5 linked regions of the Teredinibacter turnerae T7901 genome follow. The protein of the gene in region 4 binds, or shares a complex with, the protein of the main gene of each other region. Links are inferred from orthologs where the notes say so. Each region holds a gene or a part of one and is shown on either strand. Other genes may lie near its edges.

Region 1 (5,944 bases), 1.8 Mb from region 4 along the record:
GGTGCAGACTGATATACAACGTGCGTTGGAGGCGTTTCTGTAAACGAGGGAATTGCCGTAACGACTTATTCGCGGCGTAGTCGGTATTTTCGATGGTGTGCTTCTCGGTCTAGCTGCTGATTTCGAATTAGTGTCAACAGGTTCTAAGTCATTAGAAGTCGGGTTCGCAATGGATGCTGGTTGGGCATTGTGTAAATGGGTGTACAAACTCCAGCGTTGTGGCATGAAGTAAAAGGCGATCGGATGCTTGCTGGATCGCGTCGGGAGCGTAAAAAGCGTCACCCAGGATGGGATGTCCAAGTTGTTGCATATGAACTCGCAGCTGGTGGGAGCGACCCGTGATAGGCGTTAGCTCAATACGGGTAGTTTGCAGGTCCAGCCGCCTCTCCAGTACTTTGTATTGCGTATGAGCGTGTTTACCCTGTTCCAGGTCTACTTTCTGCTTCGGTCGGTTTGGCCAGTCGCAAATCAGCGGTAAGGTGATTTCGCCGCGATCCTCGGCAACAATACCTGCTACCGTTGCCGTATAGGTTTTAGTCATTTTGCGCTGCTCGAACAAGCGACCGAATCGCACCAGGCTTTCGTGGGACTGCGGGAAAATAACCAGGCCAGATGTAGCCATATCCAAGCGATGCACCACGCGAGAATTGGGGTGTTGGTGTACAAGCTGATCGAAGGCGTTATCCGGAGTTGCCAATCCGGGAACGGTGAGCAGCCCCGCGGGCTTGTTGATGGCGATGATATGATCGTCTTGATAAATAATTGCTAAATCTTGCATATCGGCATTTTATGGGAGTGGCATAAATTTCGGAATATCAATGACAGCGTTTTGTTTTCATGGCTGTAAATATTGCCGTTATTGAAGCGCGCTCTGTGGTCGAAAAAGTGTGTTTATTGGCATGCAGGGTTAATAAAAGCAATAAAGCAAAGTTGAGCTAAATTCATGAGTAAAACAACACCGCCTTACCCCTGGCAAAATACCTATTGGCACCAATTTGCCGGGCAGGTTACTCAGGGGCATTTGCCTCATGCGATTTTATTGCAGGGGGTAGCGGGTATTGGTACGGAAAGTCTTGCGCGGGCGATGGCCGAGTTTTTGATGTGCTCGTCTCCGGTTGAACAGGCTGCATGTGGGCAATGTAAAGTGTGTCGTTTATTGCAGAGCCACAATCACCCCGATCTGTTTCTGCTCTCGCCGGAGGAGAAAAGCGTTGTTATCAAAGTTGATCAGGTTCGCCAGCTGACTGAATTTGTCGCGAAAACCTCGCAGCAAGGTGGTCGTAAACTGGTAATCATTGAGCCCGCAGAAGCAATGAATATCGCTGCCGCAAACGCACTCCTGAAATGTTTCGAAGAACCCTCGGGTGACACGGTTTTTATATTGGTGTGTCATCACGCTAACCGGCTGCTGCCGACCATTCGCAGCCGCTGTGCTTGTCACACGCTTCCAGTGCCAGAGCGTGCCCTGGCCGTATCCTGGCTGGAAACCATGGGCGTGGAAAGCGCGGCACTCCTGCTGGATGAAACTCATGGCGCGCCACTTACTGCGCATCAGTGGTCCCGAGACGACGTTATTGCAAGCCAGGACAAGGCGTGTGAGCTGCTGGTTGCGGCCTTGCAGACACAGAAGCCAGTTACTACGGTTGCAGGCACGCTTGCTGGTGAGTGCTCGGGTCTCGAACTCGCGGAGCTATTGATCAATTGGCTGGAACAGCTGATCCGTGAGCGAACTCGTGGCAGCCGACGGTCGCTGCTTGCCCACTGGGAGCCGTTGGTTGGTGTTGCTCAGGCCCTATCTACCGTGGAATTGTTCAAGCTGCGCGAGGTCTATTGCCAGCGCAAAGCACAGCTACTCGCCAACCCTAATTTGAACGCGAACATGGTAATCGAAGATTTGCTTTTGGAGTGGCAAAGGTATGCACTTCAAGCCGCGCGGCAAGGGAAGTTAGTGGCACAAGTATAAACTTCGCTGTGCTTTGGTTAGCTGCGTTATAATAGAATTTAATGTCACCTATGTGGCTGTATATTGTTTGATCAGGAGTTAGTGTCGCAATGAAAGGTTTAGGCGGTGCCGCCCGCAATGGTATTCTCTCGTTGACGATCCGCGATAAGGCGGTGCTATACGCCGCTTATATGCCATTTGTGAAAAATGGTGGTTTATTTATCCCGACAAACAAGAGCTATAGTCTCGGCGATGAAGTTTTTATGCTACTGAGCCTGATGGACGAGCCCGAAAAAATCCCGGTGGCGGGTAAAGTTGTTTGGATCACCCCTAAGGGCGCTCAAGGCAACCGCGCAGCGGGGATAGGTGTGCAATTTAGCGGGGAGGACGATGTCGCCTCGAAGAAAATCGAAACATACCTGGTTGGCTCGCTGGAGTCGGATCGCCCCACCCATACAATGTAGCCATTTAGGGCACGGAGGTGGCTCCCGCCAGTTTTGTGCTGCCTTACCCTTCAATCCTTTCGAAAGTTCGCATGCTTGTTGATTCTCACTGTCACTTAGATCGTCTCGACCTTACAAAATACGCCGATGGACTCACTGGTGCCATCAATGCCGCCCGGGCACAGGGGGTTGCGGAGTTGCTGTGTGTTTGCATTAGCGAAGAAAACCGCGACAAGGTGGTCGCGATAGCTAAAGCGTTTGATGGCGTATACGCCTCGGTGGGGGTGCACCCCTCCGACGTAGGCGACTCTGTCGTATCCGTCGCTGCATTGAGTGAGTGGGCCGCCATGGACCGGGTAATCGCACTGGGAGAGACTGGGCTCGACTACCATTACAGCCAAGACACTGCCGAGGCGCAGAAACGGAGTTTCGCTAACCACTTAGTGGCAGGTGCGGAGCTGAAACTTCCGGTGATCATTCACACACGAGCGGCAAAGGCCGACACTCTGGATTTAATGGCGGCACATGGGTGTCGCGAAACCGCTGGTGTGATGCACTGTTTCACCGAAGATTGGGAGATGGCGCGCGCGTCACTGGATTTGGGGTTTTATATCTCTATCTCGGGAATTGTCACTTTTCGCAATGCGGCTGAACTGCGTGATGTGGTGCTGAAGATCCCCGCCGATCGATTACTGGTTGAAACTGATTCGCCGTACCTTGCGCCTGTACCATTTCGGGGCAAACCCAACGAGCCACAATATGTGCGGCAGGTGGCGGAATATATCGCGGAGCTGCGTGGTGTGGCGTTCGAAGAGTTAGCTGAGCAAACCACCGCAAATTTTGCCCGCTTGTTCAAGACAAAACAGCGTTGGGCTGCACCTGTTTGAGGTTATAGGTTATACATGTATCAACAGATAAAAACCATGTTGCTTCTTCAGGAAGCGATGAATTCAAAAGTCAATCCATCCTGGCGTGAGCAAGGCTATGCCTGGTACCGCGCTGTATGGGTTGAGTGCGCGGAACTGATGGACCACTATGGTTGGAAGTGGTGGAAGAAACAATCGCCAGATCGAGATCAGGTCGTTCTCGAGTTAATTGATATCTGGCATTTCGGTCTGAGTTTGTATCTGCTGAAATGTGGTACCGATGACGAAAGCCTTGGCAGGCTCGCCGAGCAGATCGGGCAAGAATTTCTGCTCGATGCCAATCGCAGCGATGAGAATTTTCGCGACGATCTGGAGGCCTTTACCGAAGCGACATTAAGTACGAAGGATTTTTCGATTCCGCTTTTTTGTCGGCTGCTCGATGGTGTAAAACTTGATTTCGATCAGCTGTTCAATAAGTACGTAGGTAAGAATGTGTTAAACCTTTTTCGTCAGGATCACGGATACAAAGAAGGTACCTACAACAAGGTTTGGGCCGGGCGTGAAGATAACGAACATCTCGTCGAAGCCCTTGTGAACCTGGATAGCACGCGCAGCGACTTTGCCGACGCGTTGTACCAGGAGCTAAAACAGCGATATTCCTCGCACAACGAGTAGTATCTCGTCCATTTCTGTATGGGGTGGCGGCGCGATTTGTCCGAAAGGATAGCCTGCTGCGCCAGGAAAGTTAACGTTAACCATAAGCACGGAGATTTATTGTGAAAGCACCCGTAAGAGTTACTGTGACCGGCGCAGCAGGTCAAATTAGTTATTCGCTCTTGTTTCGAATTGCCGCTGGCGAAATGCTTGGCGCGGATCAGCCTGTAATTTTACAAATGCTGGAAATCACTCCTGCGCTAGAGGCTCTGAAAGGGGTTGCAATGGAGCTGGACGACTGTGCATTTCCGCTGCTGCATAGCATGGTGTGCACTGATGACGCAAATGTCGCTTTCAAAGATTCAGACTATGCGTTGCTGGTTGGTGCTCGTCCCCGCGGCCCTGGTATGGAGCGCAACGATTTGTTGGAAGCGAATGCCGCAATCTTCTCTGTTCAAGGCAAGGCGATTAATGATCACGCGTCTCGTGGCATTAAAGTCTTGGTGGTGGGTAACCCGGCCAATACCAACGCACTGATCGCGCAGCGCAACGCGCCTGACATCGACCCGCGTCAGTTTACTGCGATGACTCGCCTGGATCACAACCGCGGCATGAGTCAATTGGCGAGCAAACTGGACGTATCAATTAACGACATTACCAAAATGACCATCTGGGGCAATCACTCTTCTACCCAGTACCCTGACCTTTACCACGCATTGGTTAAGGGCGACGCTGCAATCGATAAAGTCGACAGCACTTGGTACGCGGAAGAGTACATCCCAACAGTGCAACAGCGTGGCGCAGCCATTATTAAAGCTCGTGGTGCATCCAGTGCAGCCTCTGCGGCAAATGCTGCGATCTTCCATATGCGCGATTGGGCATTAGGTTCTCCTGAGGGAGATTGGGTGAGCATGGGCGTGTATAGCGATGGTAGCTATGGTATCGAAAAAGGGCTGATTTACTCTTTCCCCTGTGTGTGTAAGAACGGTGATTGGGAAATTGTACAAGGCTTGAGCATTGATGAATTCTCTCAAGCGCGTATGACCGCAACCGAAACTGAGTTGCAAGGCGAGCGGGACGCCGTAAAAGCGTTGTTGCCAGCTTAGTAAGGTACTCGTGCCTTCTCAAAAAGCGCGGTGTTACCGCGCTTTTTTTTTGTCCGTTGGAAAAGCATATTGCAAATATACGACCTATCGCGACAATATTGTCGACTGGTCTGATTACTTTTTGTGAGGTTTGACTCTATGGCTATGCCAAAAATTGGAAACAAAGCGCCCGCATTTACCCTTAAGAACCAGGAGGGGGAATCGGTTAAATTATCCTCTTTTGCCGGGGAGAAAAATGTAGTGGTTTATTTCTACCCTAAAGCGATGACTCCAGGGTGCACCACGCAGGCGTGCGGTATTCGTGATGCCCAAGCTGAGTTCGAAGCCTTGGATACAGTGGTGTTGGCGATTAGTCCAGATCCGTTCGAACGTTTGAAAAAGTTTGAAGACAAACACCAGCTGAATTTTATTTTGCTCTCCGATGAAGACCACGCAGTGGCCGAAAAATACGGTGTCTGGGGTCTAAAAAAGTTTATGGGAAAAGAATTCATGGGCATTTTGCGAACGACATTTATCATTGGCAAAGACGGTAAGTTAAAGCATGTTATGGACAAGGTGAAAACAAAAACACACGACCAGGATGTGATAAAAATTATTCGCGAGACATTAAACTAAGCTATCAACGGATCTTCATCACCTCCGCGAGTGGGCTTGTTCGCTCAATCGGGAGGTGGCCTTGCCTTCTAATAGTGCTTTCTCATGAGTATGCGCTATATCTAAAACTTTAGTTGTTGTCATTCCTTATAACAACGAACTAGTTTCTCCATTCGAAGTGTGAATTTGTTAACGATTCTACAGCACTGCCTTGCGATTCCTCGCCGCTAACTCCTTGTTTTAAAGAAAGAAAATTGTTAACGAATCGTTAAAACTCGTTTTGGCATGTTGTTTTTAATTCATTCTGAAAGTTAACATGTAAATGATAGGCTTACTAAA
Region 2 (5,991 bases), 4.3 Mb from region 4 along the record:
AACATTCGTGACGTCAGCTTGCGCTCACTGCGCGCGCAAATAGGCGTGGTGCCGCAGGACACCGTATTGTTCAATACCAGTATTCTCGAAAACGTGCGCTACGGTCGCATTGATGCCAGTGATGCGGATGTGATGAGTGCGATCAAACGCGCGCACCTGGACGCCTTTATTGCCGGGCTTCCAGAAGGGGTTAACACGCTTGTCGGTGAGCGCGGATTAAAATTATCCGGCGGTGAAAAGCAGCGGGTTGCCATTGCGCGCACCTTGCTGAAACAGCCACCGATTCTGGTTTTCGATGAGGCCACCTCATCGCTCGACAGTAAATCCGAGCAGAGCATTTTGCTGGCGTTGCGCGAAGTGGCGGCTGCACATACCAGTCTGGCTATTGCGCATCGCCTTTCGACCATTGTGGACGCGGATAAAATTCTGGTGTTGGATAACGGTGAAATCGTTGAGCAAGGCAACCATCATGAGCTGCTCGCCTTCGGCGGCAAATACGCACAGCTGTGGCAGCTTCAGCTGAAGTCTGCGTGACCCTATGAAAACCCTGTACTTATTGCGTCACGCTAAATCGTCCTGGAAGAACCCGGAGTTGGCCGATATGGATCGGCCACTGAATGCGCGGGGCAAGCGGGATGCACCGCAGATGGCCGCGCTCTTTCGTGAGTGGCTCAGCGACAACTCTGGCGTTGTGCCGCAGTCTATTTTATGCAGCCCGGCAAAGCGCGCACGGCGCACGGCGCGGGCGTTTCGGCAAGTGCTGGGGTTACCCAAACATTGCAGAGTCGTCGATGCCCGGCTCTATTTTCAGGGGGTTGATGCGATGCTTACAACACTGTTATCGCTGGACGATACCCTGGAGTCAGTACTGCTGGTGGCGCACAACCCCGATCTCAAAGGCTTGCAAAATCGATTGTCCGATGCGCCGATCGAATGGCTGCCTACTGCGGCTCTGGTGGGGCTGCGTTCTCCGGCGGTGCACTGGCAGGACCTGCTGAAACAGCCTCTGGAAGAGATTCACTATATGTATCCGAAGCAACAGCTTTTGCAGCACCAGCTTTTAAAGTAACAGCGTTTGAAGTAACAGCGTTTGAAGTAACAACGTTTGCCGGGGTGAACCACAGCTCAGTGCGGGAAAGGGGAGTGAGCGGCGGCAGATTAGGATTTTTCAGCTCGATAATTCGCTTCGTTTCCAAGTGAGCTTCGCGAATATCGGCACCAAAAAAGTGGTGGAACAACCGGTCGAACTCGCCGTTTTTGATAATGGTTTCAAACCCAGCCTCCAGCCGTTGTGCAAGCACCTGATTGTCTTTGGCGACATAAAAATACACGGCTGCCGGGTAGTGCAAGGCGAGGGAATGTTCAATCACAATACCTTGATGCCGCAGGGTTTGTGCTTCGTAAATAATTTCGTTCAAACCACGCGGAAAGTAGTCGATACGCTCTTGCTGCAATAAATGAATAATGCCTTCCCAGCTGTCGCTGGTGCGCACCTGAAGGCCGGCACTTTTTAAAATGGGCGTATCGGGCCAATCGTGCCCCTGACCGGCCCAAAATGTCTGCAGTTGTTCCAGGTTGGCTACGTTCCTCAGTTTGTTGGCTGTACCTTCGCGGGCAAGTAGCAGCCGCCAGCCAATCAGCCCCTTGTAGATAGGGATTCGGACAGGCCGCAGCAGTTTCTCGCGGGCGGGGTTTGTGTTGATCCAGGCAACATCGATGCGGCCCTTCTGCAGGTGAACCGCGTTACGTGTGGACGTGGCCAAGGGGAAGGCGACTTTCTCGATGACACACTCTTCGCAAGAAGCATTGAGCACATGTTCCAGTAGCACTAGAAAGTAGCTGTAGCGCTTATTGTAGGCGCCCTGGTTTTCAATCTCGTGCACGCGCACGGGAATTGAGTCTGCTGCCGTGGCGAGCGGAAGCGCGCTAGCAAACAGGGCAAGTGTGAGCGCTATCCTGGTGAGTCGCTGTACCGGCATGAGAGTCGTCCATTGCCCCAATCTGCACGATGGAGCTTGGCTGAGTGAGTTCTCGCCGTACAAGCTTACAGGCTTGGGCCTGGCAAGAATTGATTCAAGCGTTCCCAAGTATATTCAAGTATGGCAGTGCGGGTCGATAGCTGGAGAAATAGGGGATAAGCGGCTAGCGCAAGATTTCCTGGCGGGCAGTTTTGGCACTGTGGACATTAACGCCAGCGAGCCCGAGTGTGATATCCAGCAGCAGATTCCAGATATCGCCTTTGGCGCTACCCTTGGCGATGCGATCAGCCAGTGCTGTTTTGCGCAACAGGCCGTAGAGTTGGGGCAGTTTGTGGCGTTGGATCGCCTGTTTGAACAGCGGTTTGCGTTTATCCCATACGCCGTTGCGCTTAGCGGCCAGGTCGAAGTTCTCTCCGGCTTGCAGGCCTTCTTTGATATTGGTGAGCGTGCGGATATCGCGGGTCAGCGCCCACAGCAGTGCCAGGGCTTCGGTACCTTCAGCGCGCAGCCCCTGCAGGCTTTCTGCCGCCGCGCGACTGTCACCAAAAATTGCTTTATCGACCATGCCGAAGGTGTCGTAACGCGCGGAGTCCATAACCGCGTTGGCCATCATCTGGGCATCGATAAAATTTCCCTCAGCGACCAGTTTGAGTTTTTCCACCTCTTGTACCGCGGCGAGTAAATTGCCCTCCGTTTTGGCACAGAGAATATCGATAGCTTCGCTGTCAGCGTTGAGACCGGCTTGCTTTAAGCGGGTATCCACCCAGCGCGGCAATTGTGCCGGGCCGACTGGCCAGATGGTGATGACTTCCCCGGCCTGGTCTATCGCTTTGTACCACTTGCTATTCTGGCTGCGGGAGTCGATTTTGGGGCTTACCAGGAGCAATAAGGTGTCGTCGTTGATGTTCGCACAAAACTCCAGAATCGCCTTACTACCCGCATCACCGGGTTTGCCATTGTGTATACGGATTTCGATAATTTTTTTGTCTGCGAACAGAGACATGGCATTGGTGGCGTTGTACAGCTCGTCCCAACTGAAGCCCGCGTCTGTGTGATACAGCTCGCGCTCAATAAAGCCCTGTTTTTTCGCCGTCTGGCGAATCGCATCGCAGGACTCCTGACTCAGCAGAGGTTCGTCTCCGGTAACCAGGTACACCGGTGCCAGGCGCTTTTTCAGCGCGCCTGGAAGTTGGTCGGCGCGAAGCTTGGCCATTAATCTGCCGTCACTTCCGCACGGGATAATTCAGGTACCGCATCGAGCATACGCCAGGCTAATTCTTCTCGCATTTCCTCGCGTAACGCCTGCTCTTCCTGGTTTTTGGCGACGATAATCTTCGGGTCGAAATCGTAGGTGCGCCAACTGGAAACTTCCTGTACTGCACTGCGTAGCGGTTGGGCTGAAGCGGCTCCCTGGCTGTAGTGATAGCGCACGGTCAGCACAAGCTGATACTGCGCCGTCACTCCGGTTTCGCTTACTGACAGCGGGCGTTTTTCGAGTCGTACGTCATCCAGTTCGAGCGTGAGAGCCGCCGTGCTGGTGGGGTGTATATTTTTACTGGTGAGGATGCGGCGCAGTGTCCGTGCCATGGCGCTGTTGGGTTCGCGGGCCAGCACGTGGAGCTCGCTTGGCAGCGCGGTGCTGGTGGAATGCGGATTAACCCCGCGCAACTGCCAGCCACAGGCGCTTAGGACCAGACACAGCGCGCAGGCAAGCAGCGCGCTGGTTTTCGGGAAAGGTGAGCGATTCACTAGGCCACCACGATATTGACCAGTTTTCCTGGTACTACGATGATCTTGCGGATCATTTTATCGGCGATGAACTTCTGTACGTTCGGGTCTGCCAGGGCGAGCTTCTCCAGTGCATCCTTGTCGGCGTCCGCGGGTGCTTCCAGCTTCGCTCGTACTTTGCCGTTGACCTGGGCAACCAGTGTAATTGAGCTCTTCACCATCGCCTCTTCGTCTGCCGCAGGCCAGGTGACGTCCAGCACCGGCTCACTGTGGCCCAGTGCTAACCAAAGCTCGTGGCAGATGTGCGGCACGATAGGGGCGAGAACCTGAACGGCAGCTTCCAGCGCTTCCCGCTCAACCGAAAGACCTTGCTCGTTGGCGCGATCGGCATTGCGGCCCACCTCGTTCAGCAACTCCATAACCGCGGCAATAGCGGTGTTGAAGGTTTGGCGTCGGCCGTAGTCGTCGGTGACTTTGGCGATGGTTTCGTGGGTTTTGCGGCGCAGGTCTTTTTGCGTGTCGTTCAACTCCGCGGGGTTCAACTCGCCGGGTTCGCCAGCCGCCAGGTGAGTTTGCACGGTTTTCCATAATTTCTTAAGGAACCGGAAGGCGCCTTCAACACCGCTGTCGGTCCACTCCAGGCTCTGCTCCGGCGGCGCAGCAAACATGGTGAACAGGCGGACGGTATCGGCACCGTATTGACCGATCAGTTCGGCTGGGTCGACGGTATTGCCTTTGGATTTGGACATTTTGGTGCCGTCTTTCAGCACCATGCCCTGACACAGCAGACGCTCAAAAGGCTCGTCGCAGGCGACCAAACCTTCGTCGCGCATCAGTTTGTGGAAAAAGCGCGCATAGAGCAGGTGCAAAATAGCGTGTTCGATACCGCCCACATATTGATCGACCGGCAGCCAATAGTTGGCTTTGTCGCTGTCGATCATGGATTCGCTGCTGGGCCCCGCGTAGCGCGCGTAGTACCAGGAGCTCTCCATGAAGGTGTCGAAGGTATCGGTTTCGCGCTCGACTGCCTGACCGTCCAACTCGTCTTTTTTCCACGAAACATCCGCTTTAATAGGCGACTGTACCCCATCCATCACCACGTCTTCCGGAAGCAGAATTGGCAGCTTGTGTGCGGGCACGGGGATTTCGCCACCATCGGGCAGGTTAAAAATAGGGATGGGAGCACCCCAGTAGCGCTGGCGCGAAACGCCCCAGTCGCGTAGACGGTAGTTGGTGGTTACACGACCCTTGCCTGCTGCAACCAGGGTTTGCGACAAGGCTTCGAAGGCGGCGTTGAAATCCAAGCCGTCGTATTCGCCGGAATTCACTAAAATGCCTTTTTCGACAAACGCGGCTGTGTTCAGGTCGATCTCTTCACCGTCTTTGCTGGCGACCACCTGCTTGATGGGCAGATCGTATTTACGTGCGAACTCCCAGTCGCGCTGATCGTGACCTGGAACCGCCATAACCGCGCCGGAGCCGTAGTCCATCAATACATAGTTGCCAACCCAAACGGGCACTTCCTCACGGGTAATAGGGTGCAGGGCTTTGAGCCCGGTATCCATGCCCTTTTTCTCCATACTCGCCATATCGGCTTCGGCAACCGACTGCACTTTGCATTCCTGGATAAACTCTGCGAGAGCCGGGTTGTGTTCCGCCACGGCCAGGGCAATGGGGTGCTCCGCCGCAAGAGTGACGTAGGTAATACCCATGGTGGTGTCGGGGCGAGTGGTGTAAACCTCAAAGTGATCGTGACCGGCGATAGGCGCGCTCAGGTCGAAACTCATCTGCACGCCCTTACTCTTGCCGATCCAGTTTTTCTGCATGGTGCGCACTTGCTCAGGCCAGTGCGGCAGCTTGTCGAGATCCTTAAGCAACTCTTCGGCGTAATCGGTAATGCGAATAAACCACTGCGGAATTTCTTTGCGTTCTACCGGGGTATCGCAACGCCAGCAGCAACCTTCCACCACCTGTTCGTTGGCCAGTACGGTCTGGTCATTCGGGCACCAGTTCACCGCTGAGACTTTCTTATAAGCCAGACCTTTTTCGTAAAGGCGGGTGAAGAACCACTGTTCCCAGCGATAGTAATCCGGTTTGCAGGTGGTCACTTCGCGGGTCCAGTCGAAGCCAAAGCCTAGTTCTTTTAGCTGGCTGCGCATGTAATCGGTATTGGCGTAGGTCCACTTGGCCGGCGCGGTGTTGTTTTTGATAGCCGCGTTTTCTGCGGGCAAACCAAAAGCGTCCCAGCCCATAGGGTGCAGCACGTTTTTGCCCTGCATGCGCT
Region 3 (5,904 bases), 740 kb from region 4 along the record:
GCCGTTTTTGCGGGTGGCGAATCGCCGCTGGATATGCCCAGCCTGGAAGCTAAAGCACAACAAAAAGCCGTGCTTTCGGAAAACCTTCTGCGCGATGGCCGCGCCTTACAGCACGAAATATTCTCGCAGTATCACTCTGAAACAGAAATGCTGCGTTATTTAAAAAGACTCGAATCCCGCGATATCGCGTTAAACCACGCGATGATTCCGCTCGGTTCCTGCACCATGAAGCTGAATGCTACAGCAGAAATGATTCCGGTCACCTGGCCGGAGTTCGGCAATATGCATCCGTTTGCACCTATTTCGCAAGCGGCAGGCTACGCCGAAATGTTCAACCAGCTACAGCACATGTTGGCAGCCTGCACCGGCTACGATGCTATCAGCCTGCAACCAAATGCTGGCTCGCAGGGCGAATATGCTGGCTTGTTGACCATTAAAAAATATTTCGAAGCCAAGGGCGAAGTGCGCAGCATCTGCCTTATTCCGCAATCTGCGCACGGCACCAATCCGGCATCGGCGCAGATGGCTTCAATGAAAGTCGTGGTTGTAAACTGTGACGATGACGGCAATGTCGACATCGCCGATCTTGACGCAAAAATTGCACAGCACGGCGAAAATATTGCTGCAATTATGGTTACCTACCCTTCAACCCACGGTGTTTTTGAAGAAAATATCACGCAAATCTGCGACAAAATCCATGCAGTTGGTGCACAAGTGTATATTGATGGCGCCAATATGAATGCTCTCGTGGGCATCGCCTCACCCGGGCATTTCGGCGGCGACGTTTCCCACCTGAATCTACATAAAACATTTTGTATTCCTCACGGCGGCGGCGGTCCTGGCATGGGCCCCATCGGCGTTAAGGATCACCTCGCACCCTATCTCGCTGCACATCCATTGCAAGAAATACCGGGCACGGTTGCGGCCAACGGTACTGTGTCTGCGGCCCCTTGGGGCTCGGCGAGCATCCTCCCGATCAGTTGGATGTATATCCGCATGATGGGTGCCAAAGGCATGAAAATGGCCAGTGAGTACGCTATTCTAAATGCAAACTACATTGCAAAACGCCTTAAAAATCACTTCCCTATTTTGTATTCGGGCAAGCACGGTTTTGTGGCGCACGAGTGCTTGTTAGATCTGCGTCCTTTAAAAGAGGCGAGTGGCGTATCGGAAGAAGATATTGCCAAGCGGCTGATGGACTTTGGTTTCCACGCACCAACGATGAGTTTTCCGGTGGCTGGTACATTAATGATCGAGCCTACAGAATCTGAAAATCAATTTGAGCTGGATCGCTTTTGCGACGCGATGATTCAAATCCGCGAAGAAATTCGCAAAATCGAACAGGGAGAACTTCCTGCGGACGATAACCCGCTGGTCAATGCACCACACACCCTCGATGATGTGTGCAACAGTGAGTGGAATCGCAGTTATACACGCGACCAGGCCTGCAGACCCTTGGATTATTTAAAACACCACAAAGTATGGCCCACGGTAAATCGTATCGATAATGTCTACGGAGATAGAAACCTTATTTGTTCCTGCCCCGGGGTCGACGACTACCGCTAACCCTCACTTGCCGCCCCGTAAACAGCGAAAGCGGGGCGGCGTAAAAACGTTACTATTTGTGTCTTTTATTGCAGGCGCCAGTGCCTGCAATAGCCAAAGCAAGCCCTACACCCCGCCCCCTACCAAGCTCCATGTCACCTACCCCGAGCCCAGCGACCGAAACCCTCATGGATTTGATGCCTATGTACTCACGCTGCTGCGCCTGGCGCTGGAAAACAGCGGTCACCCGTTTGCGCTCACCCCAGTAAAGCGGCCAAGTTTTGGCGAAACCCGCAGCGAAAACTTTTTGCAAATGCGTGAATACAACCTGCATTGGCTCAATACCAACCTCCACAGGGAGAAACTGTTGCGGCCAATTCGTTTACCGCTTTTTCGGGGGCTGATAGGCTGGAGGCTTGCTCTGGTAAAACTGGGTGATGAGAGACAATTCGAAAATACGCACAATCTCACCCATCTGAGCCACTTTAAAGCGGGCCAGGGACACAACTGGCCCGATAATCCAATACTGCGCCGCAACGGTATCCCACTCCAGCTTTCCGCCAGTTGGGAAGGTTTATTCAAAATGCTCGACCAGGGCCGCATTGATTACTTTCCCCGCTCGGTTATTGAAATTTGGGATGAACAATCGTTGCCGCTTGCTCGTGGGCTTACGGTGGAACCCAATATCGTTTTGCACTACCGCGCCGCCTATTACTTTTTCACCAGAAGGGATTCGCCAGAACTGGCAACCGCCATAGAAAGCGGCCTTTACGCCGCAATCGCCAACGGCGACTTCGAGCGCACATTCAACCAGTTTTATGGACGCGCAATCCAGCGCTCGCAACTCGGTACACGTCGTATCATTGCATTGGAGCGGAACGACCTGAATTTTCCTGTTGCCGAGTTGCTCTGGTACAAGCCACCTAAACGCGAATAACCGAGTTTCTAACTCAATATTTTGCTAGCGATTGAAAATCGCTCTAACTGGCTCGCTCAAAGCATACCTGCGGTGCTGAAAGCGGTTGTAGTGTTTAGGAACCTCTTAACCCAGTGATTCCTGTAAGCCCTGTAACACCCACGGGAATAAAAGCGCGGCCTGCAGCAATCATTTGTGGCGCAGCCTTTTCAAGTTTTGCGTCACGTCAACTTACAGACATAAAAAAAGCCGCACAAGTGCGGCTTTTCGTAACCTAGATTTGCCAAATTATTTAGCGCGCGGCACCAGCGATACGTTGTAGATATTAGCTTCGCGGGCAGCATCTGCTATAGCGACGTAAGTTGAGGTAGACGCTTGCTCGTTCGCCATAACAACAACGCCACCCTCAGGGTTTTCTGCGCTCTTCTGTGCGATAAGTGAACGTACCGAGCGAATATCAACACGACGCGAATCGATGAAAATTTCATCGTTAGCATTCACCTGAATAAGGATACTTTTGCTTTCGCTATCGGGTGGTGGTGGGTTATCAGTGTTCTCGGGAACATTCAAACCCAGCGACTTCTCCTTCACAAAAGAAGCAGTCACAATGAAGAAGATCAACATGATGAACACCACGTCGAGCATGGGTGTCAAATCGATTTCAGCCTTGTCTTCGGCTGATTGCTTACGTTTTCTACGACTCACAGTTTATTCTCCAGTTAAAATAGCGTGATCGCGGAGTTCATGGCCTATCTGCTGATAAGTGCCACCCCGATTGTACTCCACAGCGCACTGCGAGCATCGCGACCTCATCGAAAGGCTACCAGCAAGCTGACAACAAAGCGCTAAGTGTAGCACCGGTTTAACCGGCCGGCTGCTGCGGCGCAGCAGGTTTATCGACAGCTAAGTCAGCGCATTCTACACGATCTTTTCTAAGACTGCTTGCATCCAATGCATTCACTCAGTATCCAGGTCAAATTTCTGTCTGTAAGGGCTCTAGCGCCCAATTATGATCAATAATTGGCCTAATATCCTGGGGCTGAGTCCATCAGCCTCGTTAATCAGTCATCCGTCCAACAACGTCCGGTAACCGAATGGGGGGATACCATCATAAAAAACATGGATTTATCGCCATACCAGAATCAAGAACAAACAGGTTATCGAGCTATTTTGATCAGTATTCAGCGCTACATGACTCACAGCACTTACCGTACATTGAGCTCGAACAGCACACTCTGAATTGAATTTTCGAATGGAGGCTCAATTTCAAGTAAACCGTTGGTAAAAGATCGACTTGAAGTAGTTATTTGGATGTATAAAAGCCCCAAGCGTCTCCACGTTTTGGTGGACAAATAACTGCCGAAGCAAATGTATAATCCGAGCCAATGCCGTCGCGCCTAAACAAATAACGGCCTCAAGACTCGCCTATTTCACAACTGAAACGAAGCAATCACAATTCCAGCGCATTAGCGTTAACAGGTAATTGGCTTAGTTCGCAAAAGGAAAACTCAATTGCGCTTGAGGGTGAGACCGCTCCGCAAAACTCAAACCGACGCCCAGCAACCTTAGAGGTCTTTTTTGACGAGCCCAAGCGGCGTAGCACATTCGCTCAAACTCTTGCGAGGAGAATATTTTCCCGCACCGGCTCACCGACGATTCGAGTGTAGTTTGAGTGAAGTCGTCGAACTTTAGTTTCACAAATTTCTTACTGACAGCAACTTTTCTCTGGAGTTTGTTGTAGCGCTCCTCAAGGCCAACAACCAACTGGTCAATTTGATCCGCAATTTCCCCTGGGGAAGAAATGTCCCTAGCAAAAGTTGTTTCGATACTGAGCGATTTTCTCTCTCGGGAGGATTTTACCTCTCGCTCATCGATCCCCACGGACATGCGTTTGAGATTCGCGCCGAATCGTCCAAAACGTTGCACCAACTCATGTTCGGAATAAGACTCCAGATCGCGGCAATACAATAAACCTTCACGAGCCAGTTTTTCGCGAGTGACTTTACCTACGCCAGGGAGCTTTTGAAGCGGTAGATCCTTGACAAATTCTGTCACTTTATCTGGAGTAACCGTAAATAACCCGTTCGGTTTAGACCAATCGCTTGCAATTTTCGCTAAAAACTTTATTGGAGCCACTCCTGCAGACACCGTAATCCCCAACTCAGTCTCTACCTGCCGCCTTATTTCTCTCGCGATAAGCGTAGCGCTGCCATGGAACTGCTGACAGTCGGACACATCTAAAAACGCCTCATCGAGCGACAGCGGCTCAATTTTTTCACTAAAGCGGGTAAAAATTTCAAACATTTGCGCAGAGACCTGCTTATAAAGTGGGAAATTCGAACTCCGAATCACCAATTCAGGGCAAAGACGTTTAGCGTGTGCAGAAGGCATTGCGGAATGAACCCCGTATTGACGCGCTAGATAATTACACGTGGAAATAACGCCTCGGCGTCCTGGATCACCGCCTACCGCCAATGGGAAATCGGCCAGATCAGGGTTTTCCCGGATTTCCAGCGCGGCAAAAAAACAATCTGCATCCAAATGAATAATTTTACGAGGAGAGTTCAACATGGCTCACCGCCTGAAACTGAAATTTTGTAAGGATAACCCGCCGACAAATACTGTATTATTATACAGTTAATTTGGTGAAAATTTATTGCTTTTTTAGTGTTTAAATCCTAAAAAAACGTCTCCATATTGAGCGCACTAATTTTTTTCAAAAATCGTCCGTCATCCCGTTTTTTTTGAAGAATTAATTAAATTTCGCTAATTCTCCCCCCGCGACTTAAAAAATTTAAAGAAAAACACCATAAATCGTCTCTAAATCGATGAAAAAACTTGAATTTTTCTTGTTATTTCGTAATGTAGTGCTACAACTTCAAATAACATGATCAACCAAGGGTAAAAAAGGTAACTACTATGGCCGCTAAGAAAGCAAAAGTTGTAGATTCCGTGGCTGCGCTGGAGAAGGAACTCTCCGCGTTAAAAGCCAAGTTAGAACAGGCACGAACTTCAGCTGTTAAAGCTGCTGAAATGTCCGTCGCCAAAGTAACAAAAACCGCTGAAGCTGCAATCAAAAAAGCTGACGCTGCGAAAACCAAACTTGCTGCGGTTCGCGGCAAGAAGAAAACTCCAGCGCAAGCTAAACAATTGGAAGCTGCCCGCACCAGCGCTACTGCCGCGAATGCCGCAGCTGCAGCCGCAAAAAAAGAGCTTTCTCAAGTAAAAGCCGAATTGGCAGCAGCTAAAGCCGAAGCTCAGCAAGCCGCTGCGCTGGCAAAAGCGGTAGCTAAAGAAGAGGCTGCATACCTGAAAAAGGCTAATGCCGAAGCAAAAGCGGCAGCCAAGAAGCAGGCGGTGAAAGACAAGGCCGCAGCCAAAAAGGCCGCGGTAAAAGCCAAGGCGCAAGCGAAGAAAACCGCCGCAGCCGAAAAAGCTAAGGC
Region 4 (5,942 bases):
ACTAAAGGAGATTTAGGCCACCAATTTGGCCTTCGCTGGCAAGTACCGGAGGATCTAAAAGCGGTGCACAAACAACTTGGTGCCGATCTAGAAGTCTTTAATGGAGAATCGAGTTGGACGTTACCAATGCCAGCGCGTTACGTTATCGACCAGGATGGCGTAATCGTTTATTCCGAAGTGAATCCTGACTACACGCGCAGGCCCGATCCGTCGGAGCTATTGGCGGTGCTGGACGGTTTAAAGAAAGTCAAAAGCAGAGTCTAAAAAAATCCCGTGTCTTTCGGCACGGGATTTTGATTTTGAAAAAGCGAATAGATGTAAGTTAAAAACTACACGTCCAGATTAGCCACCGCCAGTGCATTGGTTTCGATAAAGTCACGGCGGGGTTCTACTTGGTCTCCCATCAGGGTGGTAAAGATCTGGTCTGCGGCTATAGCGTCTTCCACGGTAACCTGGAGCATACGGCGGGTTTCCGGGTCCATGGTTGTTTCCCACAATTGCTCGGGGTTCATTTCACCCAATCCTTTGTAGCGCTGGATGTTATAGCCTTTTTTGGATTCGTTCATAATCCAATCGAGTGCCTCAGCGAAGTTGTTTACTTCGCGAGTACGCTCACCTTTGGCTACGAACGCCCCCTCTTCTATTAGACCATTCAGCTTTTCACCCAGTGCAGTAATCACTTGATAGTCATCCGAGCTAAACAAATCGGATGACAGACGAATTGTGTGTGCAACACCGTGGGCGGTCAGCTCGATTACTGGGGTGAATTCACCGCGCTCTTTGTTTTCTTTTACCACGGAGATAAACCGATGGGTTTTGCTCTCTGCGTTGAGAACGTCCAGGCGCAGTTGCAGTTTATCGTTCCACTCGGTTACCAAAGCTTCGTCGGTAAAGCTTTCTGCCTGTAATGCTGGTAGATACAACATCTGGTGCAGAACTTCGTTGGGGTAGAGCCGTGAGAGTTTGTCGATCACCGCAATGCCTTTGCGGTAGTCTTTTACCAGGCTTTCCAATTGCTCACCAGATAATGCTGGCGCATCCGCGGACAAGTGAAGTTTGGATTGCTCCAGAGCCGCATTTGTAAGGAACTGCTGAAGTGCATCGTCGTCCTTCAAGTATTCTTCATGCTTGCCTTTGCTGATTTTGTACAAGGGTGGCTGTGCGATAAAAATATGGCCACGCTCAATTAATTCACGCATTTGGCGGAAAAAGAATGTGAGCAACAGGGTGCGAATATGGGAACCGTCTACGTCCGCATCCGTCATGATGATAATACTGTGGTAGCGCAATTTGTCCGGGTTGAACTCTTGCGCGCCTATACCACAACCCAGCGCAGTGATGAGTGTACCGACTTCGGCGCTGGACAGCATTTTGTCGAAGCGTGCTTTTTCAACATTTAGAATCTTACCTTTAAGCGGCAAGATCGCCTGTGTTTTACGTGAACGACCCTGTTTGGCGGAACCGCCAGCGGAGTCACCCTCCACCAGGTAAAGTTCGGAAAGTGCAGGGTCTTTCTCCTGGCAATCTGCCAATTTCCCCGGTAAGCCTGCGATATCCAATGCGCCTTTACGTCGGGTCATTTCTCGCGCTTTTCGTGCGGCTTCACGGGCTTTTGCGGCTTCAATCATCTTACCCACGACAGATTTCGCTTCCTGTGGGTTTTCCAGCAGATAATCGTTAAACGCTGAGCCCATTTCCTGCTCAACCGCAGTTTTAACTTCAGACGATACAAGCTTGTCTTTGGTTTGCGAGCTGAATTTCGGGTCTGGTACTTTCACCGAAATAATGGCAACCAAACCTTCCCTGGCATCATCACCAGTGGTGGCGACTTTCTCTTTTTTACCAATACCTTCACGCTCGATATAGCTGTTAAGCCCGCGGGTAAGCGCTGCCCGGAAACCTGCTAAGTGGGTGCCACCATCTCTCTGGGGAATATTGTTGGTATAGCAGTAGATGTTTTCCTGAAAGCCATCATTCCACTGCAGAGCAACTTCAACGCCTACGCCATCGTCTTCTCGCTGAGCAGTAAAGTGCATTACCTTGTTGATTGGGTTTTTGTTTTGATTCAGAAACTCTACAAAGGCTTTAAGACCGCCTTCGTACTCGTAGACTTCTTCTTTACCACTGCGTTCATCCAACAAACGAATGCGCACACCGGAATTGAGGAAACTGAGTTCACGCAGGCGTTTCGCTAGGTGCTCAAAGTGAAATTCAATGTTATTGAAGGTCTCTGCTGAGGGCCAAAAATGTACCTCTGTGCCCGTGAGTTCAGTCTCACCGATCACTGACAAAGGCGCTTGCGGTACACCGTGCTTGTAGACTTGCTCCCAGACTTTACCGCCACGGCGGATGGTCAGCTTCAGCTTTGAGGACAAGGCATTTACTACTGACACGCCCACTCCATGCAGACCACCTGATACTTTATAGGTGTTGTCATCGAATTTACCGCCAGCATGCAATACCGTCATAATAACTTCTGCAGCGGAAACACCCTCTTCATGCATTTCCGTCGGTATCCCGCGACCATTATCCGAGACAGAAATAGATTCGTCTGGGTGGATAACTGCCAGAATCTCACTACAGTGGCCAGCGAGGGCTTCGTCGATGGAGTTATCCACGAGTTCGAAAACCATGTGGTGCAAGCCGGTACCGTCGTCTGTATCTCCAATATACATCCCTGGTCGCTTGCGAACAGCATCCAAGCCTTTAAGAACTTTGATGCTCGACGAATCGTAGTTGTGCTCTGTATCGCTCATAGTAAGAAACTGTCTCTTAGTGTAATGTCATTCTTCAGTTCTACCTGCCCGTGTTTCACGTGAAACATTCTCAGGCTTTCATCATCAACCAGCTCCCAGCCGGTGAGAATAGATTTAGGGTCTATCGCTGTAGCAAATACTTGAGATCCTAAATTTTTTAGTGCTTTACCAACAATTCTCAAATTTTTTTCGTCTAGTTCAGCGGGCAAATCGTCTAGCAAAAACACCGGCGTTCGGCCGGTAGTAGTCCGAAATACCAGTGCTTCTGCTAAAAACAGTGCGACAATGACGGACTTTTGTTGTCCTCTAGATAATTCCTCGACCGCTGGGACTCGCGCTAGATTTATCTTTACGTCTGACTTATGTGAGCCAATGTGCGTATATCCCGCTGCTACGTCCCGCTCAAATTGATCTTCGAGTTGCTCATTATAATTACCGGTCTTCGACCAACCAGAAACATATGTACAAGATAGCTCAGCACCCAGAGTTTCCGTAAAATCGAACTGCCCAATTTCATTTAAGAAGTGGGTTTGAAATAGTTCAAACACCTCTGACCGCATAGATTCTATATGTTGAGCTGCTTTTGTTAATTCCTGGTCCCACGGCAATAACTCGGAACGTGTAATTTTATCACGCCGCAGCAAACTATTGCGTTGTTTAATACAACGGGCGTATAGCTTCCAATAGTGCTTGAATTCTTGTTTCACGTGAAACACCAACCAGTCAAAAAACTTGCGCCTTACCTGACCACTACCCTCTAGCAATTGAAACGAAGCAGAATTCATAACCAACAACGGTAGACACTCCGCAAGCTCAGTTGCTGTGTGCGCAGCCTTACTATCGATACGAATCTGTATATCGCCATTACTAGCGCGACTTAAACCTATATTTCGCGTGGTGCCTTCAAATATTTGACCGAAAAGAGTAAAACTTTTTTCGTCATTGTTGATAAGACGGCGAAATTTGTGGGTACGAAAGGAGCGCCCATGAGCCAGGACGCTAATTGATTCAAGAATAGATGTCTTACCAGAGCCATTTTCGCCAGAGATAAGGTTAATACCCTCGCCCGGCTGAAGCGTAGCGGAGCGAAGGTTACGAAACTCAGATATATCTAGGCGACGGAGTGTTGGCATAGTGCGCTGCAGGTGCAGCTAAACGGCGTACTTAAGCAAGCCCTCGCTTCTTAGAGGCGCATTGGCATAACAACATAAGACGAGTCTGAATTTTCAGGCTCTTCCAACAGTGCGCTACTATTAGAGTCAGAAAGAGTAATTTTAATATTTTCCGAATCCAATACATTAGCAACATCCTGAAGGTAACTAACGTTAAAGCCAACCTCAAGAGCGTCGCCATTGTAGTCAACCTCTACCTGGTCTTGAGCTTCTTCCTGTTCCGGGTTATTTGCAATGATAGTGAGAGACCCAGCGACAAGTTCCAACCGAACTCCACGATATTTCTCATTGGACAAGATTGAAGTACGCGCAAATGCTTGCTTTAAGTCCGAGCGATTACCGAGAACGACCTTGTCGCCGCCTTTTGGTAGTACCCGTTCATAATCCGGGAATTTACCGTCGACAAGCTTGGACGTAAATGTGTACTCAGCCGTGGAAGCGCGCATATGGCTGGAACCTAGGGACACTTCGACACCGTCTTCACTATCGTTAAGCAAACGTGCCAACTCGATGACACCTTTACGCGGCAAGATAGCTTGCTTTATTTCGCTCACATCTACATCGACAGGGCGAGAACAAACAGCGAGCCGGTGTCCGTCGGTTGCAACTACACGTATTTCACCAGGCCGCAACTCCCAAAGCATTCCGTTCAAATAGTAGCGAACATCTTGCTGGGCCATTGCAAACGCAGTGCGGTCGATCAACCGTTTTATCTCTTTTTGCTCACAGCTTATATTTATATCGTTACTTCCCTGCTCTACCGCCGGAAACTCGTTCGCTGGCAATGTCGACAAAGTAAAACGAGATTTTCCGCTTTTTACCGTAGCTTTTTGATCTTGAAGACTAAACTCGATAACGGATTTATCAGGAAGGGAGCGACAAATGTCTAGAAACTTCTTGGCGGGTACCGTTATTTCGCCGTTGCCAGGTGCACTCTCGAGCTGTACCCGGCCGATAATTTCAACCTCCAGGTCAGTCCCCGTTAAAGACAGTTGATCTCCTTCAATCTCCATCAGCACATTGGCCAGCACTGCCATGGTTTGGCGACGTTCGACAACACCTGCAACCAATTGCAGAGGTTTGATTAATGCTTCACGTGAAACGGTAAATTTCATACTACGGCTCTTTCCTGCTGGGTCCTGGAATATTCTAATAGTGTAATTTTATACGGAGAAACCACCTAGGTGGTTAAAGTTCGCAACAGATTCTTCACATCTTCACGAATATCCGCATCGGATTCCTGCAGATCACGTATTTTGCGGCAAGCGTGCAGCACCGTTGTATGGTCACGACCTCCGAACGCGTCTCCTATTTCCGGCAAACTATGGTGTGTAAGATCTTTTGCTAAGTACATGGCGACCTGGCGCGGACGAGCGACAGACCGGCTACGACGCTTTGAGTGTAAGTCGGAAACCTTGATTTTATAATACTCTGCTACAACACGCTGAATATTATCAATGCTGACAAGCCTGTCTTGGAGCGCGAGCAAATCTTTCAACGCTTCACGCACAAGCTCCACGCTAATGGAGCGCTGAGTGAACTGGGCGTTCGCAATTACTCGTTTTAATGCGCCCTCCAACTCCCGAACATTCGATCGAATACGCTGAGCAATAAAAAACGCTGCGTCGTCCGGCAGTGGCATTCGTGACGACTCGGCTTTTCGTTTCAAAATGGCAACACGCGTTTCTAGTTCAGGCGGTTCTATAGCAACGGTTAAACCCCAGCCAAAGCGGGATTTTAACCGCTCTTCCAGCCCATTAATCTCCTTCGGATATTTATCACAAGTGAGAATAATCTGCTGACCACCTTCGAGCAGTGCGTTGAACGTATGGAAAAACTCTTCCTGTGAACGCTCTTTACCAGCAAAAAATTGAATATCATCGATTAACAACGCATCGACACTGCGATAAAAGCGCTTAAAATCGCTGATCGCGTTTAATTGCAGGGCTTTTACCATGTCTGCAACAAAGCGTTCAGAGTGAAGATACACAACGCGAGCACCGGGTTTACGCTG
Region 5 (5,972 bases), 3.0 Mb from region 4 along the record:
TTCAGGACTAAAATCGACGCCAGCTTATAAAGGTATTCCACATCGATAGCGGCATAATCAATTTGCGCACTGCTTAAGGGGCGGTGCAACCAGTCTGAGCGGGTTTCCTCTTTCGGCAGCTCTTCGCCGAGTACCGCGTGAACCAGTTTGCCAAAGCCCACAGAAAACCCATAACCGCACAGCGCACTCGCGATCTGTGTGTCCAGCATATGCTTGGGCACTATCCCCAGAAACCGGTGGAACACCTCAAGATCTTCCGAACAGGAATGCAACACCTTGAGAACACCGGGGTTTTCCATCAACTCTGCCAGGGGGGTAAAGTCGTCAAACGCGAGCGGATCGATAAGATAGCTGGTGTTGCCATCGTTAACCTGGATAAGCCCGGTGATCGGGTAATAGGTTTGGCTGCGCATGAATTCGGTGTCTACCGCCAGCATTCGCTGGGTGATCCATTTATCGCAACACGCCTTTAATTCGGCTGCAGTGGTTATCCATTGAACCGGTTGTTTTCTTAGTTGTTCAGACATCAGATCTCGCGACGACTACTGATGGCATGCGCGAGCGTGCCACCATCAATGTATTCCAGCTCACCGCCCAAGGGTACCCCATGAGCAATGCGCGTAACTTTTATTGCGTTCTTTTTTGCCCGCTCGGCAATGTAATGTGCCGTAGCCTCCCCTTCAACCGTGGGGTTGGTGGCAATAATCACCTCACTGATCGGCTCAGCTTGAAAACGCTCCTCCAATTGGTCGATACCAATTTCGCGTGGCCCGACTCCGTCAATGGGAGACAATTTGCCGTGCAGGACAAAATACACCCCTGAAAAAGTCCCTGACTGCTCGATGGCAACAACATCTGCAGGCGACTCAACAACACACATAAGCTGGCGGTCGCGTTTACTACTCGCACAAATTGCGCAACACGGCTGCTCAGTCAGGGTTCGGCATTGCTCACAGCGTTTGACCTGCGCCGACGCCTCAGCCAGGGCCTGCGACAACGCCTGAGCCCCTTCGCGATTGCGCTCCAGAAGATGAAAGGCCATGCGAGTAGCCGACTTTGGGCCAACGCCCGGCAATACGCGCAATGAGGTGATGAGTTGGTCTATTAAGGGAGAGAACATGAAAGAATCGACTAAAACGGCATTTTGAAGCCAGGGGGCATTTGCATGCCGCCGGTCAAGTCCGACATTTTTTGCTTGTTGGCATCTTCGACGCGACGCACAGCATCGTTCACCGCCGCCGCCAGAAGGTCCTCAAGCATTTCTTTATCTTCGCTCAGCAAGCTCGGATCGATGGTGACTTTTTTTACGTCGTGCCTGCCAGTCATAATTACAGCAACCAAACCTGCGCCAGCTTCGCCCTGCACTTCCTGGTTGGCAAGGTCTTCCTGCATGCGCTGCATCTTTTCCTGCATTTCCTGCGCTTGCTTCATCAAATCGCCCAAGCCTTTCATAGATAACCTCTCACTCGTTGGGAAACGTCACTGACCCTTCGTTAAGGGTAGCCCCAAATACTGACTGTAAAGTTTGTACAACGGGATCTGCCGCCAAAGATTCAAGCGCGTTTTCGTAGCGCTCTCGTTTTTCTCGTTCGCCAATTTGCGCCGGAGTTTGTAATTCGGGCGGCAGCGATTGCAGTTGAATATCCACTTTCACCGGCATGCCAAAATAATCCGATAACAGATCCGCCAGCCGTTGCGCATGCGAGCTGTCATACAGACTCGCACGCGATTCATCCAGCGCAAATAGCAGGTGGTTTTCTTCGCGCCCGAGCAATACCACATTCGCGGCCGTGCTCTGCATGATGCCGCGGATGTTCGCGGTACGGAACACCTTTACCCAGTTATCGGGGGTCAATTGCTGAAGTTCAACCTTTGTCCCCAAATGCTGGCTATTTGCCTGCTTTTGTTGCGGTTGTGATATCGACTGAGCGGGAGAATCTGCAGGCGGCCGTTTCGGCGCCGAGAACCCCTCGGCTCCGGTAATTTCCTTAACTTGTTCACGCAATTGCGCAGCGATGCTCGCGGCCGCTGATTTACCCGGCCGCGTGGTTTCAGCCAATGGCGTTGCGTCGCTGGCAACAGAGAGATGCAAACTCTCGACGTCAACCGGTGTTCCAGGCGCTTCTTCCCAGGGAGGGTAATCCTCAGACCCTGGCCCAGGTGCAGCAATCGGTTCGCGCAAAGATTCCGGTGCAACATTATTCTTCTCTGGTGCCTGCTGTGGAGCTGGAGCATCAGCCTGCGCAGCAATTGGCTCGCCTGCCACTGATGCAGGCACGGGCAACTCAGGTTCAGACTTTTTTGCCGGTGCGTTCTCCTGTGCGGGCGCGTCCGTAGCACCGAGCGATGCTGGTGCTACGGACGCGGGCAGCACATTAGCCGGAACGTCTACCAAGCCCTGCGGACGGAACGCCAACATGCGTAACAACGACATTTCAAAGCCGCTTCGACTGTCGGAGGCCAGGGGCAAATCACGCCGACCTATCAACGCCGTCTGATAAAACAGTTGCACATCCTCTGGTGTGAGACGCGCAGCAAAATCGAGTACTTGTGCGCGATCACCGAAACTGTTGTCGAGCGCTTCGGGAAGTGCCTGGGCAATGGCGATGCGGTGCAGCATCGTGAGCAAATCGCTGAGCGCTGCATCGAAGTCCGGCGCGTGCTCTGCAAACTCGGCTACAGCGTTGAGTAATCTGGCGCCGTCGCTTTCAATCAGGGCTTCAATCAACCGCTGAATAAGCTGGTGATCAATAGTGCCCAGCATCGCAGCCACATCGCTGTCGGCAACTTTACCACTGCCAAAGGCGATGGCTTGATCGGTGAGGCTTAACGCATCGCGCATACTGCCATCCGCAGCGCGAGCCAGCGACCACAATGCCGCGTTGTCACTGGGAATCGCCTCTTTCTCCAGCACATTTTGCAGGTGCCCCACTATGCGTTCAGGGCTCATATTTTTGAGATTGAACTGCAAACAACGGGACAGGATAGTTACCGGTAGTTTCTGCGGATCGGTGGTGGCCAACAGAAACTTCACATGCTCAGGCGGCTCTTCCAGCGTTTTCAACAATGCGTTGAAACTGTGGTTGGAGAGCATGTGCACTTCGTCGATCAGGTATATTTTGTAGCGCCCGCGCGTGGGTGCGTACTGAACGTTGTCGAGTAGTTCCCGGGTGTCTTCAACTTTGGTACGCGATGCTGCGTCCACCTCGATGAGGTCGACAAACCGGCCCTCAGCAATTTCAACGCAGGATGTGCACTCGCCACACGGCGTAGATGTAACGCCACTATCGCAGTTAAGGCATTTCGCGAGAATCCGGGCAATAGTGGTTTTGCCGACGCCCCGCGTACCCGTAAACAAGTAAGCGTGGTGCAATCGGTTGTGATCAAGCGCATTGATCAGCGCACGCAGAACGTGCTCCTGGCCCACCATTTCGCGGAAATTAGCGGGTCGCCACTTGCGCGCAAGAACCTGATAGCTCATTGAAGTTGAAATATCTCGCGTTATTAAAAGCAGGGCATTATACCCGTGAAGCGTATTTTTTATCGAGGCGCGATTTAGAACCTCGATCTTGCTCTTTTCTTGTACACCCTGACGAGTGCAACTGAATTCCGCCAGGCATCCCCTGGGTACCCCAGCCGCGCACTGAAACTATCACAAAATCGTAACAAGACGGGCCGCGAACCTAACTAGACTTAGAACGGAAAACTATTTCTCCGACATATCTTAATAACCGAGTTGATGTATTTATGCTGGGATTGAGTTACTTTCGTGTAACACACAAACTGTTGATTCTCACACTACTGCCAATTGTTGTTCTGGGCGGAATTTCCTTCACCGCTATGCGTGACGCCGAACAGGACCTGACCCACTCTGAAGCCGTGGTTGCCGCGCATTTCATGCAACTGAACGCGATTACCGCGATCGACCGCAGCTTATCCGAAAATGTTCTCGATACAGCCCATAAAACGCGGGCTGGGATGATGCTTTGGAGCGAGACCCGCAGCGCGATCAACCAGGCCAAGGACGTTATTGCTCTGCACTGGCCGGAATTACCTAACGCCCCCGAGCTGGCGGTAGAACTCGCGCCGAACGACCAGCAGAAACAGGCTCTGCAACGTATTTTGGCCCGTTTAGATAACCTGGTAACACAAGAATCCGGTTACGAGATGGGAAACTTTATCGATTTGGAGCTGTATGCAGAGATTGATCCGGTGCTCGCCTGGCTGCGGTCGCTGAACGGCCACTTGTCCGCGGCAACCATGGCGGACTTTCAAGCAAAGCACGAGCAATCCCGCCGCCATCACCAGACCCTTAACCTGATTCTAGCCTCGGCGATTTTAGTTATTCTGCTGATATCCGCAGCCGTGCTGAACTCGATTCGCACTCCGGTGGCCATTGCTCGAGAGGCGATGAGGAGGGTGAGCGACGAAGCGGACTTATCAGTGCGCATGCAGGTGGCCAATCACGACGAGTTTGCCGATATTGCTGCGGACTTCAATACGATGATGGCGACAACCGCAACCCTTATCAATAAATCAAAGGGCGTTGCAAGCAACCTCACCACAACCGCAAACGAACTCAAGACTACCAGCGAGCAAGCCCTTGAAAAGTCGCACTACACCCGCAGCGAGCTTACTCAAGCTGCAAACACCGCGCAGGAAATGAGCGAATCGGTAAACTCGATAGAACATTTTTGCCGGAGCGCGGCCGAGTCCAGCCAGCAAGCCAACGCCCACGCAGCGAAAAACGTCGAGGTCATGAAGGCCTCTACGGCGCAAATTACAACTCTGTCCAACGATATTAATCACTCGGTGGAGTACATCGAGTCGTTACTTGAGCACAACAAGCAAATTGGTGGCATGGTGCTGGTGATCAAAGCGGTTGCGGAACAGACGAATCTGTTGGCGCTCAACGCTGCAATCGAGGCCGCTCGCGCAGGTGAGCAGGGTCGCGGGTTTGCCGTTGTTGCAGACGAAGTACGTGCCCTGGCCAAGCGAACCCAGGAATCCACAGTGAGCATTGAGGAGATCATTTCTCAAATTCAAGGCACCACCGACGACATCGCCAATCGCATTCACGCCAATGCGGCGTTCGCCACCCAATGCGCCGAAACAATCGCCGCTTCAGAGCGCGAACTTTCTGAGGTGATGACCTCCATCGCTGACGTGCTGCAGCAAAACGAAGGTATTGCACAGAACGTGACAGAGCAGGCCGCGCGAACGGAACGGGTCGCGCAGAGCCTTCGCCTGGTGGCAGAGTTTGCTGAACAAAGCACAACCAGCTTCGACAATACTGCGCAACTTACCAATTCAGTATTCGATATGGCCGCTGAGCTGCAAACGGAGATTTCGCATTTTCAGTAGGCTAGAACAACTCCGACCGAAAGTACGCTGGCGGGCGAACATCTGCCACTTCAAACGTGACCGTGGTGGTGTAAACGTTGCCGTAGGTGTCACGCGTGGTGATGTACGCAAGGTGGGCGCCGTCGGCGAGGTCTTTCGGTATTGATAGCGACCAAAGATGGGTAGATGACTGAGCCCACATCCAGCCAGGCTCAGGGCGTGGATCGGCGATACCTGCGCGCTCGCCGTTATACAACTCAAAGCTCTGCGACCGCTCGCTGCCGGACATGCTCTTTGCCGCGTAGCGAAAAACATACATCTGCTTTTTCAGTGCCGCGGGGTCCAGAGTGACTAACCGCCCTTCGCCCTCACCTGCTTGAGTTCGCTGCGCCTCAACCGGTTCCAGGTCATCGATCTGAACCCAGACTTGTGATTCCTTGGAGCCGTTCCACACATTGATGGTGAGAGCGGTGCCCTGCTCAAGATCGCGGTGAGTCAGGATCCGGGTATCGGGTAAATCGTTGATATTGACCGGAGGTACAACCGTACGACTTTCCGGTGAAGCCTCGGCCCAACTTTTGAGTGCGTTGTACCAGCTCATGAACGAAGGCGACAGGAAATCCACCGAC

The links.
Region 1: the proteins of dnaN (region 4) and TERTU_RS07655 are in contact, whole or in part, in a cryo-EM structure (PDB 8GIZ), measured with the Escherichia coli proteins. The link is inferred for Teredinibacter turnerae T7901 from one-to-one orthologs.
Region 2: the proteins of dnaN (region 4) and holA are in contact, whole or in part, in a cryo-EM structure (PDB 8GIZ), measured with the Escherichia coli proteins. The link is inferred for Teredinibacter turnerae T7901 from one-to-one orthologs.
Region 3: the proteins of dnaN (region 4) and dinB are in contact, whole or in part, in a solved structure (PDB 1OK7), measured with the Escherichia coli proteins. The link is inferred for Teredinibacter turnerae T7901 from one-to-one orthologs.
Region 5: the proteins of dnaN (region 4) and dnaX are in contact, whole or in part, in a cryo-EM structure (PDB 8GIZ), measured with the Escherichia coli proteins. The link is inferred for Teredinibacter turnerae T7901 from one-to-one orthologs.

The regions. Positions count from the first base shown.
Region 1 is NC_012997.1:1,798,023-1,803,966, forward strand. What follows is about bases 1-2,953. They hold TERTU_RS07655 (DNA polymerase III subunit delta'), read left to right. Parts: upstream 1-943; coding sequence 944-1,963; downstream 1,964-2,953. Other genes in these bases: tmk (dTMP kinase), read left to right, coding at 1-43; TERTU_RS07650 (RluA family pseudouridine synthase), read right to left, coding at 152-778; TERTU_RS07660 (PilZ domain-containing protein), read left to right, coding at 2,053-2,406; TERTU_RS07665 (TatD family hydrolase), read left to right, coding at 2,478-2,953. Outside these bases: more of TERTU_RS07665, read left to right, coding at 2,954-3,272; TERTU_RS07670 (dUTP diphosphatase), read left to right, coding at 3,288-3,926; TERTU_RS07675 (malate dehydrogenase), read left to right, coding at 4,028-5,011; bcp (thioredoxin-dependent thiol peroxidase), read left to right, coding at 5,150-5,626. UniProt on the Escherichia coli protein: Part of the beta sliding clamp loading complex, which hydrolyzes ATP to load the beta clamp onto primed DNA to form the DNA replication pre-initiation complex.
Region 2 is NC_012997.1:4,286,096-4,292,086, reverse strand. What follows is about bases 1,168-4,167. They hold holA (DNA polymerase III subunit delta), read right to left. Parts: upstream 3,193-4,167; coding sequence 2,143-3,192; downstream 1,168-2,142. Other genes in these bases: leuS (leucine--tRNA ligase), read right to left, coding at 3,728-4,167; TERTU_RS17245 (LPS-assembly lipoprotein LptE), read right to left, coding at 3,192-3,728; TERTU_RS17255 (substrate-binding periplasmic protein), read right to left, coding at 1,168-1,979. Outside these bases: TERTU_RS17260 (ABCB family ABC transporter ATP-binding protein/permease), read left to right, coding at 1-534; more of TERTU_RS17255, read right to left, coding at 942-1,167; more of leuS, read right to left, coding at 4,168-5,991. UniProt on the Escherichia coli protein: Part of the beta sliding clamp loading complex, which hydrolyzes ATP to load the beta clamp onto primed DNA to form the DNA replication pre-initiation complex.
Region 3 is NC_012997.1:742,475-748,378, reverse strand. Bases 2,992-5,904 are described here. They hold dinB (DNA polymerase IV), read right to left. Parts: upstream 5,033-5,904; coding sequence 3,950-5,032; downstream 2,992-3,949. Other genes in these bases: TERTU_RS03125 (hypothetical protein), read left to right, coding at 5,381-5,904; TERTU_RS03135 (ExbD/TolR family protein), read right to left, coding at 2,992-3,166. Also shown: gcvP (aminomethyl-transferring glycine dehydrogenase), read left to right, coding at 1-1,566; TERTU_RS03140 (type 2 periplasmic-binding domain-containing protein), read left to right, coding at 1,625-2,482; more of TERTU_RS03135, read right to left, coding at 2,750-2,991. UniProt on the Escherichia coli protein: Poorly processive, error-prone DNA polymerase involved in translesion repair and untargeted mutagenesis. Copies undamaged DNA at stalled replication forks, which arise in vivo from mismatched or misaligned primer ends.
Region 4 is NC_012997.1:1,489-7,430, reverse strand. Bases 2,992-5,942 are described here. They hold dnaN (DNA polymerase III subunit beta), read right to left. Parts: upstream 5,044-5,942; coding sequence 3,940-5,043; downstream 2,992-3,939. Other genes in these bases: dnaA (chromosomal replication initiator protein DnaA), read right to left, coding at 5,109-5,942; recF (DNA replication/repair protein RecF), read right to left, coding at 2,992-3,889. In the rest of the region: TERTU_RS00025 (peroxiredoxin-like family protein), read left to right, coding at 1-264; gyrB (DNA topoisomerase (ATP-hydrolyzing) subunit B), read right to left, coding at 330-2,756; more of recF, read right to left, coding at 2,753-2,991. UniProt on the Escherichia coli protein: Confers DNA tethering and processivity to DNA polymerases and other proteins. Acts as a clamp, forming a ring around DNA (a reaction catalyzed by the clamp-loading complex) which diffuses in an ATP-independent manner freely and bidirectionally along dsDNA.
Region 5 is NC_012997.1:3,024,360-3,030,331, forward strand. What follows is about bases 973-3,953. They hold dnaX (DNA polymerase III subunit gamma/tau), read right to left. Parts: upstream 3,482-3,953; coding sequence 1,463-3,481; downstream 973-1,462. Other genes in these bases: recR (recombination mediator RecR), read right to left, coding at 973-1,120; TERTU_RS12110 (YbaB/EbfC family nucleoid-associated protein), read right to left, coding at 1,132-1,452; TERTU_RS12120 (methyl-accepting chemotaxis protein), read left to right, coding at 3,748-3,953. Also shown: rnd (ribonuclease D), read right to left, coding at 1-527; more of recR, read right to left, coding at 527-972; more of TERTU_RS12120, read left to right, coding at 3,954-5,364; TERTU_RS12125 (calcineurin-like phosphoesterase C-terminal domain-containing protein), read right to left, coding at 5,366-5,972. UniProt on the Escherichia coli protein: Part of the beta sliding clamp loading complex, which hydrolyzes ATP to load the beta clamp onto primed DNA to form the DNA replication pre-initiation complex.